Regions from separate parts of the Streptomyces sp. NPDC050448 genome, predicted to be linked through region 2. Evidence: riboswitches for the same ligand, from Rfam matches in the RefSeq annotation. Region 2 holds a riboswitch; the other holds the start of a gene.

Region 1 (9,226 bases), on a different contig from region 2:
CGGCCGCCATCGAGCAGGCCGAGCCGACCTCGCCCTGGCAGCCGACCTCGGCGCCGGAGATCGAGGCGTTCTCCTTGAACAGCATGCCGATCGCGCCCGCCGCGAGGAGGAAGCGGACCACGCCGTCCTCGTCCGCGCCCGGCACGAAGTTCATGTAGTAGTGCAGGACCGCCGGCAGGACGCCCGCCGCGCCGTTCGTCGGGGCCGTCACGACGCGGCCGCCCGCCGCGTTCTCCTCGTTGACCGCCATCGCGTAGATCGTCGTCCACTCGCTGCGGTGCATCATCGGGTCGCCCTCGGTGCGCAGCTGGCGCGCCGTGGAGGCCGCCCGGCGCTTGACCCGCAGGCCGCCCGGGAGGATGCCCTCGCGGGACATGCCGCGCGCGACGCAGGCCTGCATGACCCGCCAGATCTCGAGCAGGCCCTCGCGGATCTCCTCCTCCGTGCGCCAGGCCTTCTCGTTCTCCAGCATCAGGGAGGAGATCGACAGGCCGGTCTCGTTCGCCAGGCGGAGCATCTCGTCGCCCGAGCGGAACGGGTACTTCAGCACCGTGTCGTCGAGCTTGATCCGGTCCTCGCCGACCGCGTCCTCGTCCACCACGAAGCCGCCGCCGACCGAGTAGTACGTCTTCTCCAGCAGCGGGGCGCCCGAGGCGTCGTACGCGAAGAGCGTCATGCCGTTCGCGTGGTACGGCAGGGACCGGCGGCGGTGCAGGATCAGCTGGTTCGGCTCGTCGAAGGCGATCTCGTGCGCGCCCCCTATCTCGGTGCCGAGCAGGCGCAGGCGGCCCGTCCGGCGGATGCGCTCCACCTCGTCGTCGGCCGTCTCCACGTTCACCGTGCGGGGGGAGTGGCCCTCCAGGCCCAGCAGCACCGCCTTGGGCGTGCCGTGGCCGTGGCCGGTCGCACCGAGGGAGCCGTACAGCTCGGCCCGGACCGCCGCGGTCTGGGCGAGCACGCCGTCCTTCTTCAGCCGCGTCACGAACATGCGGGCGGCCCGCATCGGACCGACCGTGTGGGAGGAGGAGGGGCCGATGCCGATGGAGAAGAGATCGAAGACGGAGATGGCCACGGTGGCGGACTCCCTTGTCTGCTCGTGGGGTGGGAGGGGGCAGAAGAGGTGGGTGATGCAGGCGGAGCGGGTGATGCGGATGGTTCAGGAGGGGTGATTGTTCGGATTTTGTCCGACAGACGAGCTTAACGCGGTGAAGTGAACGGTTCGGCTGCCGGACCGGGTGCGCGAGGTTGCGGTTGGGCGTGGGTCAGGTCACGTTCCCGTGCCACGACGGTGTGGCGAGGGGCTTCCTCGCCTCCAGGATGGGATCCGGTCCTGGCGGCCCCGCGGAGCGGGCCCGGACGCCCGCGCGGACCGCCCGGACGCGGGCCGCCGAGGTGCGGGAGCGGGGGCGCGGCGCCGGTCGGGGCCGCGGCGATCCCGGGGTCCGGCCGCCTCGACCGGTGCGGCGCGCAGGCCACGCGCGCGCAGGCCGAGACCTTCGGAGGTCAGTGGTCATGAGAAGGGCCCGGTTCTGGGGACTGCGGAACCGGGCCCTGCTCATGAATCCCGGACGTCAGAGCGTCGGGTACAGCGGGAACTTCGCCGCGAGCGCGGAGACGCGCGCCTTGAGGGACTCGCTGTCGTACGCGGGCTTCAGCGCCTGCGCGATGATCTCGGCGACCTCGGTGAAGGCCTCGGCGTCGAAACCGCGGGTCGCGAGGGCCGGCGTACCGATCCGCAGACCCGAGGTGACCATCGGCGGCCGCGGGTCGTTCGGGATGGCGTTGCGGTTGACCGTGATGCCGACCTCGTGGAGGCGGTCCTCGGCCTGCTGGCCGTCCAGCTCGGAGTTGCGCAGGTCGACCAGGACCAGGTGCACGTCGGTGCCGCCGGTGAGGACGTCCACGCCCACGGCCTTGACGTCGTCCTGGACCAGACGGGCGGCGAGGATCTTCGCGCCCTCGAGCGTGCGCTCCTGGCGCTCCTTGAACTCGGGCGAGGCCGCCACCTTGAAGGAGACCGCCTTGGCCGCGATCACGTGCTCCAGCGGGCCGCCCTGCTGACCCGGGAAGACCGCGGAGTTGATCTTCTTGGCCAGCTCCTGCGTCGACAGGATGACACCGCCGCGCGGACCGCCGAGGGTCTTGTGCGTGGTGGTGGTGACGACGTGGGCGTGCGGCACCGGGTTCGGGTGCAGGCCCGCGGCCACCAGGCCGGCGAAGTGCGCCATGTCGACCATCAGGTACGCGCCGACCTCGTCCGCGATGCGGCGGAAGGCGGCGAAGTCCAGCTGGCGCGGGTAAGCGGACCAGCCGGCGACGATCAGCTGCGGCTTGGACTCCTTGGCGAGGCGCTCGACCTCGGCCATGTCGACCTGGCCGGTCTCGTCGACGTGGTACGGGACCACGTTGTAGAGCTTGCCGGAGAAGTTGATCTTCATGCCGTGGGTCAGGTGACCGCCGTGGGCCAGGTTCAGGCCCATGATCGTGTCGCCCGGCTTCAGCAGCGCGAACATCGCGGCGGCGTTCGCCTGCGCACCCGAGTGCGGCTGGACGTTCGCGGCCTCGGCGCCGAACAGCGCCTTGATGCGGTCGATCGCGATCTGCTCGACCACGTCGACGTGCTCGCAGCCGCCGTAGTAACGGCGGCCCGGGTAGCCCTCGGCGTACTTGTTGGTCAGGACCGAGCCCTGGGCCTCCATGACGGCGACCGGAGCGAAGTTCTCCGACGCGATCATTTCCAGGGTGGACTGCTGGCGTGCGAGCTCGGCGTCGACGGCGGCGGCGACGTCCGGGTCGAGCTCGTGGAGGGGGGTGTTCAGAACAGACATCAGGATCCCCTGTGGTCAGTTACCGGCGGTGAGCTTGGCGTACTCCTCGGCGGAGAGCAGGTCGGCCGGCTCCTCCGCGATGCGCACCTTGAACAGCCAGCCACCCTCGAACGGGGCGGTGTTCACGAGCGCCGGGTCTTCCACGACGTCCTGGTTGGCCTCGACGACCTCACCGGTCACGGGGGAGTACAGGTCGCTGACGGACTTGGTCGACTCCAGCTCACCGCAGGTCTCGCCCGCGGTCACGGTGTCGCCGACCTCGGGGAGCTGGGCGTAGACGACGTCACCGAGCGCGTTGGCCGCGAACTCCGTGATGCCGACCGTCGCGACGCCGTCCTCGGCGGTCGACAGCCACTCGTGCTCCTTGCTGTAACGCAGCTGCTGGGGGTTGCTCATGACCTGATTCTCCTGGATGCGGGGGAGTGGATACGAACAGCGGTCTTGCGTACTGAGACGGCCGGTACGGCGTACGGGCGCTACTTCTGCCGCTTGTAGAACGGCAGGGCCACGACCTCGTACGGCTCATGCGTACCGCGGATGTCCACGCCGACGCCGGACGTGCCGGGCGCGGCGTGCACCGCGTCCACGTACGCCATCGCGATCGGCTTGCCCAGCGTCGGGGACGGGGCGCCCGAGGTGACCTCGCCGATGACCTGTCCGCCGGCCACGACGGGGAAGCCGGCGCGCGGGACGCGGCGGCCCTCGGCGATCAGGCCGACCAGCTTGCGGGGCGGGTTCGTGGCGGCGCGCTCGGCGGCGGCCTCCAGGGCGGCGCGGCCCACGAACTCGCCCTCCTTCTCGAACTTGACGACCCGGCCCAGACCCGCGTCGAACGGGGTGAGGGAGGTGGTCAGCTCGTGCCCGTACAGCGGCATGCCCGCCTCCAGGCGCAGGGTGTCGCGGCAGGACAGGCCCGCCGGGACCAGGCCGACGCCCTCGCCGGCCTTGGTCAGCGCCTGCCACAGCTCGACGGCGTGCTCGGGGGCGACGAACAGCTCGAAGCCGTCCTCGCCCGTGTAGCCCGTACGCGCGATCAGCGCGGGCACGCCCGCGACCGTGCCCGGCAGGCCGGCGTAGTACTTCAGGCCGTCCAGGTCGGCGTCGGTGAGGGAGGCGAGGATGCCGGGGGACTCCGGGCCCTGCACGGCGATCAGCGCGTACGCGTCACGGTCGTCGCGGACCTCGGTGTCGAAGCCGGCGGCGCGCTCGGTCAGGGCGTCCAGGACGACCTGGGCGTTCGAGGCGTTCGCGACGACCATGTACTCGGTCTCGCCCAGGCGGTAGACGATCAGGTCGTCGACGATCCCGCCGTCCTCCTGGCAGATGTGCGTGTAGCGGGCGCGGCCGACGCCGACGGTGGAGATGTTGCCGACCAGCGCGTAGTCCAGGGCCTTGACGGCCTCCGGGCCGGTCAGCGTGATCTCGCCCATGTGGGAGAGGTCGAAGAGACCGGCCCTGGTCCGAACGGCGTTGTGCTCGTCGCGTTCACTGGCGTACCGCAGGGGCATGTCCCAGCCCGCGAAATCGGTCATGGTCGCACCGAGGAGGCGGTGCAGCGCATCGAGGGCGGTCAGGCGGGGGGCAGTGCTCATGGGTGTGGCTCCCGGGTCCCAGGGCATGACATGACGAGGACGATCCTCCCCATCTGTCATCGGAACCTGAGAGGTTCGCCGAGAGTTCCCGGTCGGACCCGGGGAACGTCGACTTGCACCTTGGGTGGAGCGCACGCGGATGCCGTCGTGAGGGACGGCGGCGCGGCTCGCTTTTCAGATCTGCCTCATCCACGCGGTACGGGGCCTGAGAGATTCAAGGGAGGTACTTGCTCCTTCGGCGCCCGGGCACGGCCTCGCGGCCTGCCGGGACTCTCCCGCGCGGATTCAAGCGGCCGGTATGCAGTTGGTCCAGATGGCGCACATCATTGCACGCCGTCCGGGCGATTGGGCGGGCGGGCCCGAAAGAACGTACGGACCGGTGATGCGGCCGGGAAGCGGGGACCGGAACCGGGGACTGCCGGATTACCGTCTCTTTACACTCAGTGGGCATGGGGTCCTGCGTGGGCCCGATTGGGGGAGGCGATCACCGTGCGGAGATTCGGAGCGCTGGCGGCGACCGGGACGGGAGCCGTGGACGGGGTGCCTGCGGCGCGGCGGGCGCGCTCCGACGGCGGTCCCGTACGCGACCTGCGCGGCCGGGGGGCGCACGGACCGCAGTGGCTCGGCTTCGCCGAAGGGGACATCGTCGTGGTCTCCGGCCTGCCGGGCGGCGGCAAGAGCACGCTGATCAAGCGGGCCGCGGAGGGCGGCGGCATCGACTCCCAGGACGTGCGCGAGCGCTGGGAGCGGCGGATGCCGCGGGCGCTGCCGTACGGGGTGTACCGGCCGCTGGTCCGCTGCGCGCACTACTGGGGGCTGTGGCGGGCGCTGCGCTCCGGGGCCTCGGCGGTGGTCCACGACTGCGGAACGCAGAGCTGGGTCCGCGGCCTGCTGGCGGCGGCCGCGCGGCGGCGGGGCCGGGGGCTGCACCTGCTGCTGCTGGACACCACCCCGGACGAGGCCCTGGCCGGGCAGGCGGCGCGGGGGCGCGGGGTGTCGGCGTACGCCTTCGCCCGCCACCGCGGCGCGGTGGCCCGCCTGCTGCGCGAGGCGGAATCGGGCCGCCTCCCCGCGGGCTGCACCTCGGCGATCCTGCTGGACCGCGGCTCGGCCTCCCGCGTGACCCGCATAGCCTTCCGCGCCCCCGGCTCCGTGATGCCCTGAGGCCGGGGCCCCCGGCCGGCCCCCGCGGCACCGGGCCCGCACCCGTCGGCACAGGCGGTGCGGGAGGCGCGGAGCACGGGCGTACGGGGACCCACTAGCCTCGGCGTGACAGCAAGGCAGCGAGAGCGACCACAAGCGGAGGCGGAGATGCACGGCGGCGGCTGGCCGGACAACGAGCTGGAGCACGTGCTCGGGGCGGCCCTCGGGCAGGCGGACGCCGGGGCCCGGATCGTCGAGGTGCTCGGGCGGAGCCAGGTATGGGTGCCCCTGCCCGGCGGTGGCGGCCCGGACGGGGCCGGCCTCATGCTGCCCACCATGGACATCAACGGGGCGGCGTACGTCCCCGTCTACAGCTCCGAGGCCCAGTTCCGCGCCTGCGTCGGACCCGCCATGGACTTCGCCGTGGCCCCCGCCGTCGAGTTCGCCCGCGGCCTGCCCCCGCAGCTCGGCATCGCCGTGAACCCCGAGGGCGCCGTCGGCGTCCCGCTGCCCCCGCCCGCCGTCGCGGAGCTCTGCCGCGTCGGCCGGTCCCCGCTCGACGGCCCCGCCACCGGCGGCCGCGTCCGGCTCTACGAGCCCGACTGGCAGGACGACCCGGTGGACTTCCTGAACGCCGCCGCCGAGGAGTTCCGCGCCACCGGCGTGGTCGCCGCCGCCCACCGCTGCCTGGCCAGCGTCGAGGGCGGGGCACCGGAGCTCTACATCGGTGTCCGGCTGCTGGGATGGGAGCCCGGAATGCGGAACGCCCCGATGGACGCCCTCGGCCGGGCCCTGACCCGCGTACCGCCGCCCTGGCCCGTGCAGTTGATCCTTCTGGACGCCGCGCAGGACCCGGTGGTCGACTTCATCGTTACGCGCGTACGCCCCTTCTACCTCCCTTAGGGCCGCTTAAGCTGGGTGCGGATACGGGTGGGACGACGGGCAGACGAAGAGGAGTACCGGGTGAGTGCGTCAGGCACGGCCGCGGCCGGGCAGGTCGAGCACATGATGCGCCAGGTGACTCCCGGGCGCTTTGAGAGTTATGAGTCGCTTCTGCATGCCCTCGCCGAGGGCCGTCTGTGGATGCTGCTCTGGCAGGGCCAGCCGGGCTCCCCTGACGCCCAGTACGGCGGCATGGAGGTCGAGGGCCTCGGGTACGCGCCGTGCGTGACCTCCCCCCAGGAACTGGCCGCCAGCGGCTGGAGCCGCGGCTACGAGGTGGTCACCGGCCGGGACATCGCCCGCGCCCTGTACCCGGACCGCTGGGGGCTGTGGCTCAACCCGCACGCCCAGGGCGGCGGCCTCGGCATCCCCTGGGCCGACCTGCGCCGGATCGCCACCGGCCTCGACCGGATGCCGGCCGGTCCGCTGCGGCTGTCCGAGCCCGCCCTGGAGCTCCCGCAGTTCTACGGGCTGCTGACCCAGCACGCGCACCGTACCCCCGCCGTCCGCTCGCTGCGCCGCGCCTGGGTGCAGCCTGCGCTGGGTTCGCCGTACCTCGCGGTCGGGCTCGACCTGTACGACGCCTCCGCGCCCGCGCTGGAATCCGTACGGGAGATGATGCGCCAGTCGGTCGGCGCGGTCCCCGAGGGTGTCCCGGTGTGCACGGTGGCGCTGGCGGACGAGCACGACCCCGTCGCGATGTGGCTGCGCACCCAGAGCCGCCCCTTCTACGACCGCGAGGGCCAGGCCCCCGCGTACTGACCCCGGGCCGCCGACCCGGACTGCCGACCTCCGGGCCTCCCGTCCGAGGTCTGCCCGGGCTTTGAGACAGCCGTATCGAGTCAACCGAAGGCCGCAGGGAACCACCGTTCCCTGCGGCCTTCGACTTGTCCTGATTTCATCGTTGTTGTGGGGCCAAAAGGCATGCTCCTGCCGCCAGTTGGGCGCCATGTCCGATTGCGTACCGAACGGACGGTGTTGATCCGCTCAGGCGGGAGCGAAGTCCGGATAACGGGAACTCGACCCTCACATCACGGTTGCGCATCCATTCACCTGCGGGTCTGGCGGCTGATCGACGCGCCGATGAAGACTCCCCACCCAAGAGCCGGTCAGTCCTCCAAGACGCGGTTCGGCATATGTCTTTCGCTTGTTGCTTCGCACAGCTCTTCCCGCAGTTCCTGCACTTCACACGCGTATTGCGTGGCACCACGCACTCCGAGCGCCACTCCGCACCAACGCCGCCACAGCGGCGGGCATGGGCCGGCAACCCGTCGGCCGAGAGGGGTCCCCACCACGATGACGGCACCACTGCATGACACGAGCGCGGAATCACCCGCACCCGTGTCCGTAGCCGACGTCCCAGCCAAGGCCATCGAAGGCCGCTCGCCCGGCCGCATCGCCTGGATGCGGCTCAAGCGCGACAAGATCGCGCTGACCGGCGGCGTGGTCGTGATCTTCCTGATCCTGGTGGCGGTCTTCGCACCGCAGATCGTGAGCCTGCTGGGCCACCCGCCCAACGAGTTCCACGAGGACTTGATCGACCCGGACCTGGGCACACCGCTCGGCTCCTTCGGCGGCATGAGCTCCGACTACCTGCTCGGCGTCGAACCCACCAACGGCCGCGACGTGTTCAGCCGGATCGTCTACGGCGCCCGCATCTCCCTGGTCGTCGCCTTCCTGTCGGCCTTCGTGTCGGTCACCATAGGCAGCCTGCTCGGCGCGCTCGCCGGGTTCATCGGCGGCTGGGTCGACGGCCTCATCAGCCGCCTGATGGACCTGCTGCTCGCCTTCCCGCAGCTGCTGTTCACCATCGCCCTGGTGTCCGTCGTCCCCAACTCCCTGTGGGGGTTCTCGGGTTCGGGCGTCCGGATGGGCGTACTGATCGTCGTGATCGGCTTCTTCGGATGGCCCTACATCGGCCGTATCGTCCGAGGCCAGACGATCTCCCTGCGGGAGCGCGAGTACGTCGAGGCCGCGCGCAGCCTCGGCGCGGGCCGCGGCTACATCCTCATCAAGGAGCTGCTGCCCAACCTGGTCGCGCCGATCCTCGTCTACTCGACGCTGCTCATCCCGACCAACATCCTGACGGAGGCCGCCCTCAGCTTCCTCGGTGCCGGCGTCAAGCCGCCCACCGCCTCCTGGGGAAAGATGCTCTCCGACGCCATCCCCATCTACCAGGACGACCCCGCGTACATGGTGGTCCCCGGTATCACGATCTTCATCACCGTCCTGGCGTTCAACCTCTTCGGGGACGGGCTGCGTGACGCACTCGACCCCAAGGGCAGCTGAACCGCTTCATCGATTCACCCACCTATGGAGGTTGGACCAACGTGATCCGCAGAAAGCAGGCATTCGCGATCACCGCCGTGATCGCCGCCCTGTCCCTGACCGCCGCGTGCGGTGGCAATGACGGCGACAAGAAGTCCGAGGGCAAGGGCGGAGGCGGCGCTGCCTTCAACGCCGCGACCACCGCCATGGTGAACCCCTCGGACGCCAAGGGCGGTGAGCTCAAGCTCTGGTCGCCGCAGGACGTCGACTACCTCGACCCGGCGCGCGCCTACTACGGCTTCGTGTGGGACATCCAGCGCCTCTACGTGCGCCAGCTGCTCGCGTACGACAGCAAGCCGGGCAAGGACGGCAGCAAGCTCGTCCCGGACCTCGCCGAGGGCCTGCCGGTCCTGAGCAACGACGGCAAGACGTACACCCTCAAGATCAAGGACG
Region 2 (9,226 bases):
TTGGCGGGCCTGGCGGACCGGATGGCTCCGGTGGGCCAGGAGGGCCTGGCGGGCCCGCAGAGGCTCCCGAGGGTGCGGAGCCGCCCGGGGCGCCGGAGCCCGCCCCTGAGCGCCGCTGGGCGGCCGGGAGTGACGTACGGCACGCCGTGTACGGGCCCGGGTGGGTGCAGGGCAGCGGGGTCGGGCGGGTGACCGTGCGGTTCGAGCGGCCCGGATCGCCACCGGGCCGGGTGCGCACCTTCCGGGTGGACGACCCCGAGCTGGAGCCGTCCGATCCGCTGCCCCTCGTAGGGGAGCCCGCGCCGGAAGGGACGGCCTGAGGGCTGTCCCGCAATCCCCGGCGGGCGCACGACGCCGGCTGCCGCACCTCGTCCCCCAGCTAGCTGGGAGGTGCCCCCAGCGTTGTCGGGGCGCCCGGAAGCGCCCTGTAGGGGAGCGCCCCTCCGCTTTGCGATGCACCGCATCCGACGCCGCGCGCTGAGCCACCGGGGATTACGGGACAGTCCTCAGGAGGAGTCGTCGCCGTTCGCCAGGCGGCCGAAGTCGCGCTGGATGTCCGACGGGAGGGAGACGTCCAGTCCGTAGTGGTGGTAGAGCTGCAGTTCCTGTTCGGGGGAGAGGTGGCGGCCGACGCCGAAGTCCGGGGCGTCCTTGATGAGGGAGCGTTCGAAGGGGACCCGCAGGGTGTCGTCGACCACCTCGCTCGGTTCCAGGGGGACGAACGCGTCCCGGCTGAACAGGCCCGTCCGGACGGCGGCCCATTCCGGCACGCCTGTGGCATCGTCGAGGTAGACCTCGTCGACGGTACCGATCTTGGTGCCGTTGCGGTCGAACGCCTTGCGGCCGATCAGGCTGCGCGGATCGATGTCGGTCTGCACGGTCCCTCCACATGGTCGCAACTCCTCCGTAATGACAACAAAAGTGCATTTCCGGAGTGGGGGCCACTCGAGGGAGGCCGCAGAACCTCGCTGGTAGGCTGGGTGACGGCTGTTGACCCTGTGCGGGAGAGTCCTCCGAGTGAGCATGACGGAGGCGCCGAAGGAGCAAATCCTCCCCGGAATCTCTCAGGCATACGTACCGCACGCGACGAGGCCACTCTGGAAAGCAGGGGCGGGTACCGGGTGCGCAGTGCCGGTTCCCCTCCTCACCGACGGTGAAAGCCGGATCAGCGGGTCATACCGCGACTCCGGTGAAGCTCTCAGGTTGAGATGACAGAGGGGGAGGCCGTCCGGGTGCCCGCGCCGTGGTGCCCCTCGCAGGTCGTACGACCCAGGAGGCCTCCGTACATGACCGCCAACCGCATTCCGCTCTCCCAGCTGGAGCGAGGCATTCCCTTCGAGCAGCGCCACATCGGCCCGGATGACGAGGCGCAGGCGAAGATGCTCGCCCACGTGGGCTACGGCTCGCTGGACGAACTGACCGCCGCCGCGGTGCCGGATGTGATCAAGAGCGCCGAGGCGCTGAACCTGCCCGAGGCGCGGACCGAGGCCGAGGTGCTGGCCGAGCTGCGCTCGCTCGCCGACCGCAACCAGGTCCTGACGCCGATGATCGGCCTCGGCTACTACGGGACCTTCACCCCGCCGGTGATCCTCCGCAACGTCATGGAGAACCCGGCCTGGTACACGGCGTACACGCCCTACCAGCCCGAGATCTCGCAGGGCCGCCTCGAGGCGCTGCTCAACTTCCAGACCGTCGTCGCCGACCTCACCGGCCTGCCGACCTCCGGTGCGTCCCTGCTCGACGAGGGCACCGCGGCCGCCGAGGCCATGACGCTGGCCCGCCGCGTGGGCAAGTCCAAGGGGAACGTCTTCCTCGTCGACGCCGACGCGCTGCCGCAGACCATCGCCGTGATCGAGACCCGCGCCGAGCCGATCGGCATCGAGGTCGTCGTCGCCGACCTGTCCGAGGGCATCCCGGCCGAGGTCGCCGAGCGCGGCGTCTACGGTGTGCTCCTCCAGTACCCGGGCGCCTCCGGTGCCGTACGGGACATCAAGCCGGTCATCGACCAGGCGCACGGCCTCGGCGCGATCGTCGCCGTCTCCGCCGACCTGCTCGCCCTGACCCTGCTGACCTCCCCGGGCGAGCTCGGCGCGGACATCGCCGTCGGCACCACCCAGCGCTTCGGCGTCCCGATGGGCTTCGGCGGCCCGCACGCCGGCTACATGGCCGTCCAGGACAAGCACGCCCGCTCGCTGCCGGGCCGCCTCGTCGGCGTCTCCGTGGACGCGGACGGCAACAAGGCGTACCGCCTGGCGCTGCAGACCCGTGAGCAGCACATCCGCCGCGAGAAGGCCACCAGCAACATCTGCACCGCGCAGGTGCTGCTCGCCGTCATGGCCGGCATGTACGCCGTCTACCACGGCCCGGACGGCCTGCGGACGATCGCCCGCCGTACGCACCGCTACGCGGCCCTCCTCGCGGCCGGTCTGACGGCCGGCGGGGTCGAGCTCGTGCACGGCTCGTACTTCGACACCCTCACCGCCCGGGTGCCCGGCAAGGCCGCCGAGGTCGTCGCCGCCGCCCGTGAGGGCGGGGTCAACCTGTTCCAGGTCGACGCCGACCACGTCTCCCTCTCCTGTGACGAGACGACCCTGCGCGCCGGCGTCGAGGCGGTCTGGACCGCCTTCGGCGTCACCGCCGACATCGAGGCCCTCGACGAGACCACCGCCGACGCCCTGCCCGAGGGCCTGCTGCGCTCGGACGACTACCTGGCGCACCCGGTGTTCCACCAGCACCGCAGCGAGACCGCGATGCTGCGCTACCTGCGCAAGCTGGCGGACAAGGACTACGCGCTGGACCGCGGCATGATCCCGCTGGGCTCCTGCACCATGAAGCTCAACGCGACCACCGAGATGGAGTCGGTCACCTGGCCGGAATTCGGCCAGCTGCACCCGTTCGCCCCGGTCGAGCAGGCCGAGGGGTACCTCACGCTCATCACCGAGCTGGAGGAACGTCTCTGCGAGGTCACCGGCTACGACAAGGTCTCCATCCAGCCCAACGCCGGCTCCCAGGGTGAGCTCGCCGGTCTGCTGGCCGTCCGCGCCTACCACCGCGCGAACGGCGACGAGCAGCGCACCGTCTGCCTCATCCCGTCCTCCGCGCACGGCACCAACGCCGCCAGCGCCGTGATGGCCGGCATGAAGGTCGTCGTCGTCAAGACCGCCGACGACGGCGAGGTGGACGCGGACGACCTGCGCGCCAAGATCGAGCAGTACCGCGACGAGCTCGCCGTGCTGATGATCACGTACCCCTCGACGCACGGTGTGTTCGAGGAGCACGTCGCCGACATCTGCGCCCAGGTGCACGACGCCGGCGGCCAGGTCTACGTGGACGGCGCCAACCTCAACGCCCTGGTGGGCCTGGCCAAGCCGGGTCACTTCGGCGGCGACGTCTCGCACCTGAACCTGCACAAGACCTTCTGCATCCCGCACGGCGGCGGCGGCCCGGGCGTCGGCCCGGTCGGTGTCCGGGCCCACCTGGCCCCGTACCTGCCGAACCACCCGCTCCAGCCGACCGCGGGCCCGGAGACGGGCGTCGGCCCGATCTCGGCGGCGCCGTGGGGCTCGGCCGGCATCCTGCCGATCTCCTGGTCGTACGTGCGCCTCATGGGCGGCGAGGGTCTCAAGCGCGCCACCCAGGTGGCGGTGCTCGGCGCCAACTACATCGCCAAGCGCCTGGAGCCGCACTTCCCGGTGCTGTACACCGGCCCGGGCAACCTGGTCGCGCACGAGTGCATCATCGACCTGCGCCCGCTGTCGAAGGCGACGGGCGTCAGCGTGGACGACATCGCCAAGCGTCTGATCGACTACGGCTTCCACGCGCCGACCATGTCCTTCCCGGTGGCCGGCACGCTGATGATCGAGCCGACGGAGTCCGAGGACCTCGCCGAGATCGACCGCTTCTGCGAGGCGATGATCGCCATCCGCGGCGAGATCGACCGGGTCGCGGGCGGCGAGTGGCCGGTGGACGACAACCCGCTGGCCAACTCCCCGCACACGGCGGCGGCGCTGGGCGGCGAGTGGAACCACCCGTACAGCCGTGACGAGGCCGTCTTCCCCGGCGGGGTCACCGCGGCGGAGAAGTACTGGCCGCCGGTGCGCCGCATCGACGGTGCCTTCGGCGACCGCAACCTGGTGTGCTCCTGCCCGCCGCTGGACGAGTACGACAACTGAGCCGTACGGCATCGTGTCCGTTCGGCGACGTGACACATTCGTATGACATAACGGCATGACGAAGGGGCCGGTCCGGGAGAATGATCTCCGGGCCGGCCCCTTTCCGTTCCATTCCGTACTGCCGTCGGCTAGGCCGCCTTCATCACCTGCGCCGCCGCGAGCGGGCGGTGCGGGGCGATGATCTGGCCGTCCGGCAGCAGCTCGCCGGTGTCCTCGAAGAGCAGGACTCCGTTGCACAGCAGGCTCCAGCCCTGTTCCGGGTGGTTGGCCACGGGCTTGGCGGCTTCCCGGTCGGCGGAGTCGGCTGACGGGCACGCTGGCTGGTGCTGGCACATGGATGCGTTCTTTCGCTGCGGTGTGGTCTGTGTGCTGCGGCTCGATGCGTTGTTCATGGCCGCCCCCCGTATCAACGTCATGGTTTGGTCAGGGTCCCAGTGTTGCCCTCCGGACTTGAGTCCGCAGGGATTTCCCGGCAGCTGTCCTCATAGATTGATGACGCATCACTCGTGCGGGCGGTTCAACTCAACTCCCCTGTCATTTCGGGTGGTTCGCGGATGACCCGAGTGGGCTAGACCGAATGGGTCGTACGGGTCACCGGCCCGAAACGTGCCTGTTCAGACCCCGCTCAGACCTCGCTCAGGCCCCGCTCAGACCTTGCTCGAGCCCCGGTCAGGCGGCCGGCGCGGCCAGCGACGGCGGGAGCGGCGGACTCGGCGGCGTGAGCCGGTGGGTCATCACGGGCAGCAGTTCGGACACCGGATGCGGCCGGTACGCGGCGATGCCGGGCGGGGCAGGCGCCAGCGGCACCAGCAGATCCGCGGCGGCCGGCAGCCCGGCGGAGGCGTCGGCGCCGACCGCCCCGTGCAGCCACAGCGTCAACATGTACAGCTCCGGTACGGAGAGCAGCCGCGCCTGGTAGTTCTTGCCGAGCGATTCCGCCTGGCGCAGGGCGCGTTCGGTGGCCGCGACATAGGGGCCCTCGAAGAAATGGGAGAAGGCCCAGCCGTCCGGCGTCAGCCGGGTGTCCGCGGCGGCGACGTAGCGGTCGCCGCTGCGGATCAGAAACCGCCAGGCGGTCAGCCGGGTGCGGGGCGGACGGCCCCCCGCGGCCAGCTGGGAGATGTTCAGCCGGTCGAGGACGTGGACCGGCAGTGGCAGTTCGGCGGTCATCGGACCCTGCAGCGCGCGCAGGGCCGGAGTGTGCGCCTCGTGGACGGCGGTGGGGGAACCGAGTGCCGCGAGGACGCTGCGCAGGGCGGGCGCGGGAGCCGGAGGGACATGCAGCGGCATGGTGGGTCGCCTCTCACTTGGGAGACCTGTGGAACGGGGCAGGGTGCGGACGGCGCTGTCGCATTCTGGGGCCAGAGGGGGGCTGAGGGGCAATGGCCGCGCGCCAACTCTCTGCCTCGTTTGCGGAGTTTATACGACATGTGTTCACGCAGTGTTTCGGCTAGCCGTCCCGCCTATTGCCGGCAAGGTGCTTACCGGTCCCGCTGACATGGCTTTCATGCCGGTTGCGCGCGAACATGTCGCGCTGACCTCGCAGGTTACCGGACAGGGGCTCGGCTGGAAAGCGTCCATTATCCGGAACCGGCAAAACCGATGCGGAATTTGCATACCGTGTCTTGCCAAGTGAATGTGCCATAGCGCCCTTCGGCCAAACCGGCGCGCGCTCCCCGCCATGCATGCCCCCTCGGCGTTATCGATCACGCCGCCGGGGCATCATCGACCGTACACGCGCGCCTGGGTGGCACAGGCCAGGCCCACTCGAGGAGGGACGCTTCGATGGGGGAGAAGGTCGTGGCGGGCGGATTCGACCTGTCCGATCGGCAGAAGTATCGGAGGAAGCTTCACGAGTGCCTGGAGGGACTGGAGCGGCTTCTGGCGGAGAAGAGGTTCGATCGCCCCAAGAACATGATGGGGCTGGAGATCGAGCTGAATCTCGCGGGTGCCGACGGGTTGCCGAGAATGGTGAATGCCCAGGTTCTGGAGCGGATTGCGAGTCCTGATTTCCAGACCGAACTCGGAATGTTCAACCTGGAGGTCAACGTACTTCCGCACCGGCTCGGCGGCCGGGTATTCGACCAGCTCGCCGAGGAACTGAGCGCGGGGCTCGGCTATGCCCACCGGCAGGCCGCGGAGATCGACGCCGGGGTGGTGATGATCGGCATCCTGCCGACGATCACCCGCGCCGACCTGGTCACCGCCAACCTCTCGGCGGTGGACCGCTACTCGCTGCTGAACGAGCAGATCCTGATGATGCGCGGCGAGGACTTCATGCTCGACATCGACGGGGTCGAGCGGCTCACGTGGAGCACCGGGTCGATCGTCCCGGAAGCCGCCTGCACCTCCGTACAACTGCACCTGCAGGTGACGCCCGCCCGGTTCTCCGACGTGTGGAACGCGGCGCAGGCGGTGACCGCCGTGCAGATAGCCGTCGGTGCCAACTCCCCGTTCCTGTTCGGGCGCGAGCTGTGGCGGGAGTCCCGGCCGCCGCTGTTCACGCAGGCCACCGACACCCGGCCGCCCGAACTCCAGGCCCAGGGGGTGCGGCCGCGGACCTGGTTCGGGGAGCGCTGGGTGGAGTCGGCGTACGAGCTCTTCGCGGAGAACGTCCGCTACTTCCCCTCCCTGCTGCCCATCTGCGACGAGGAGGAGCCGCTGCGCGTGCTCGCCGAGGGCGGGGTGCCGAGCCTGCAGGAACTGGTCCTGCACAACGGCACGGTCTACCGGTGGAACCGGCCCGTGTACGGGGTCGCCGACGGGATGCCGCACCTGCGGGTGGAGAACCGGGTGCTGCCGGCCGGGCCGACGGTCGCCGACGTCGTGGCGAACGCCGCCTTCTACTACGGACTCGTCCGCACTCTCGCCGACGAGCAGCGGCCGGTGTGGACCCGGCTGCCGTTCGCCGAGGCGGAGGCCAACTTCGACGCGGCCTGCCGGTACGGGATCGACGCGCGGCTGCGCTGGCCGCGCCGGGGCCGGGGCGGCGGGCTGGCGAGCGTCCCCGCCGTACGGCTGGTCCTGGACGAGCTGCTGCCGATGGCGGCGGCCGGGCTGGACGCGTGGGGCATCGAGCCCGCCGACCGCGACCACTACCTCGGCATCATCGAGGAGCGCTGCCAGCGGCGGGTCAACGGGGCGACCTGGCAGGTGGACACCTACCACCGGGCGCTCGCATCCGGGATGGAGCGGGACGCGGCGCTGGCCGCGATCACCCGGCGCTACAGCGAGCTGATGCACAAGGGCGATCCCGTGCACACTTGGCCCGTCGGGCTGGGGGACGAGGAGGTGGGCGCCCCGCTGCCGGTCCGGCGCTGAGCAGGCCGTTCTGCGCACGTTCTGAGTCCGGTGATCCCCTTCCCCCGCCGAAGAGGCAGTATGGGGTGGACGGAAGCGGAACGGCGGGACGGAGTCGGACGTGCGGGTGGAGCCGGAGCCGGTGGTCGAGGCGTTGCACGAGGACGGGCGGGGCGTCCTGCGCGCCGAGACGCTGCTCGTACTGGCGCTGTCACTGGGGGCGAGCGCCGTCTCCTCGCTGATCAGCTTCATCGGCTCGCTGACCAAGCCGGGCGGCCTCAAGGACCAGGCCGCCACGCTCAACGGCTCGTACGCTCCCGGCCGCCCCTGGCTGGACCTGGCCTGGCAGCTGTTCGGCATCGGGACCGCGCTGGTGCCGGTGCTGCTGGTCGCCCACCTGCTGACCCGGGAAGGCGTGCAGGGGCTGCGGGTGCTGGGCTTCGACCGCACCCGGCCCGGCTGGGACCTGGGGCGCGGAGCCCTGGTCGCGGCCGGGATCGGGAGCGCGGGGCTGGCCTTCTACCTGGCGGCGCGGGCGAGCGGGTTCAACCTCACGGTGGTGCCGGAGGCGCTGCCGGACGTGTGGTGGAAGTTCCCCGTGCTGATCCTCTCCGCGGTGCAGAACGCCGTGGTGGAGGAGGTCATCGTGCTGGCCTACCTGCTGCGCCGGCTCGATCAGCTGGACTGGTCGCCGATGGCCGCGCTGCTGGCCAGTGCGGTGCTGCGCGGCTCGTACCACCTCTACCAGGGCATCGGCGGCTTCCTCGGCAACATGGTGATGGGCGTCGTCTTCGTCCTGGCCTACCGTCGCTGGGGCCGGGTGGGGCCGCTCGTCGTCGCGCACGCGCTGCTCGACATCGTGGCCTTCGGCGGGTACGCGCTGCTCGCGGGCAAGGTGGGCTGGCTGCCGACGCCATAGACCTGCCTGCGGGTCAGGGGTGGGCGAGCAGTTCGCCGTCGATGACCGTGACCGCGTTGCCGGTGAGGAGCGTACGGTCGCCCGCCAGCCGGACCCGGACGCGTCCGGTGCGCGCTCCGCCCTGGAGCCCGACGAGTGAGGTACGGCCCAGCCGGGCGGCCCAGAACGGGGCGAGCGCGGTGTGGGCGCTGCCGGTGACCGGGTCCTCGTCGATCCCGAAGGCCGGGAAGAAGCCGCGGGAGACGAAGTCGTACCCGCGGGAGGGGTCCTCGGCGGCCGCGGTGACGATCACCCCGCGGCGGGCGTAGCCGCGCAGGGCGGCGATGTCGGGGGTGAGCTCGCGTACGGCCCGCTCGTCCGCCAGCTCGACGAGCAGGTCGCCGATGTGCTCGGACGTGTCGTGGACGGACGTGATGTCGGCGCCCAGGGCGCGTTGTACGGCGGGGTCCGCGTCCACCGGCGTCAGTGAGGACGTCGGGAAGTCCATGGTGATCGTGCCGTCCTCGGCGGTTTCGGCCGTGAGGATGCCGCACCGGGCGGAGAACCGGATCAGCCCCGTGGCCAGGCCGCTCGTCGCGATCACGTGCGCCGTGGCGAGCGTGGCGTGGCCGCACATGTCGACCTCGGCGGACGGGGTGAACCAGCGCAGGGCCCAGTCGGCGTCCCCGCCGGGCGGCAGGGGGCGCGCGAACGCGGTCTCGGAGAGGTTGACCTCGGTGGCGACCTGCTGGAGCCAGGCGTCCGGGGGGAACTCGCCGTCGAGGAGCAGGACTCCGGCGGGGTTGCCGCGGAAGGGGCGGTCGGTGAAGGCGTCGACGATTCGGAGGCGCATGGG

The links. A riboswitch is a leader RNA that binds a small molecule or an ion and turns the genes downstream of it on or off. The one in region 2 is predicted to bind glycine.
Region 1: it holds a riboswitch for glycine, as region 2 does, so the genes downstream of both, gcvT (glycine cleavage system aminomethyltransferase GcvT) here and gcvP (aminomethyl-transferring glycine dehydrogenase) in region 2, are expected to answer to the same signal.

Annotation. Positions count from the first base shown of each region.
Region 1 covers NZ_JBFAJR010000018.1:79,714-88,939, reverse strand. Annotated here, with positions in the region: gene AB0I68_RS21940 (L-serine ammonia-lyase) at 1-1,072, opposite strand, end outside; gene glyA (serine hydroxymethyltransferase) at 1,572-2,828, opposite strand; gene gcvH (glycine cleavage system protein GcvH) at 2,844-3,224, opposite strand; gene gcvT (glycine cleavage system aminomethyltransferase GcvT) at 3,305-4,420, opposite strand; glycine riboswitch at 4,605-4,708, opposite strand; gene AB0I68_RS21920 (AAA family ATPase) at 4,952-5,584, shown strand; gene AB0I68_RS21915 (enhanced serine sensitivity protein SseB C-terminal domain-containing protein) at 5,732-6,466, shown strand; gene AB0I68_RS21910 (enhanced serine sensitivity protein SseB C-terminal domain-containing protein) at 6,527-7,267, shown strand; gene AB0I68_RS21905 (ABC transporter permease) at 7,802-8,794, shown strand; gene AB0I68_RS21900 (ABC transporter substrate-binding protein) at 8,836-9,226, shown strand, end outside.
Region 2 covers NZ_JBFAJR010000012.1:10,077-19,302, forward strand. Annotated here, with positions in the region: gene AB0I68_RS16440 (DNA polymerase IV) at 1-320, shown strand, start outside; gene AB0I68_RS16445 (PRC-barrel domain-containing protein) at 507-878, opposite strand; glycine riboswitch at 992-1,090, shown strand; gene gcvP (aminomethyl-transferring glycine dehydrogenase) at 1,287-4,172, shown strand; gene AB0I68_RS16455 (DUF5999 family protein) at 4,301-4,507, opposite strand; gene AB0I68_RS16460 (hypothetical protein) at 4,842-5,462, opposite strand; gene AB0I68_RS16465 (glutamate-cysteine ligase family protein) at 5,958-7,493, shown strand; gene AB0I68_RS16470 (CPBP family intramembrane glutamic endopeptidase) at 7,615-8,391, shown strand; gene AB0I68_RS16475 (PhzF family phenazine biosynthesis isomerase) at 8,405-9,223, opposite strand.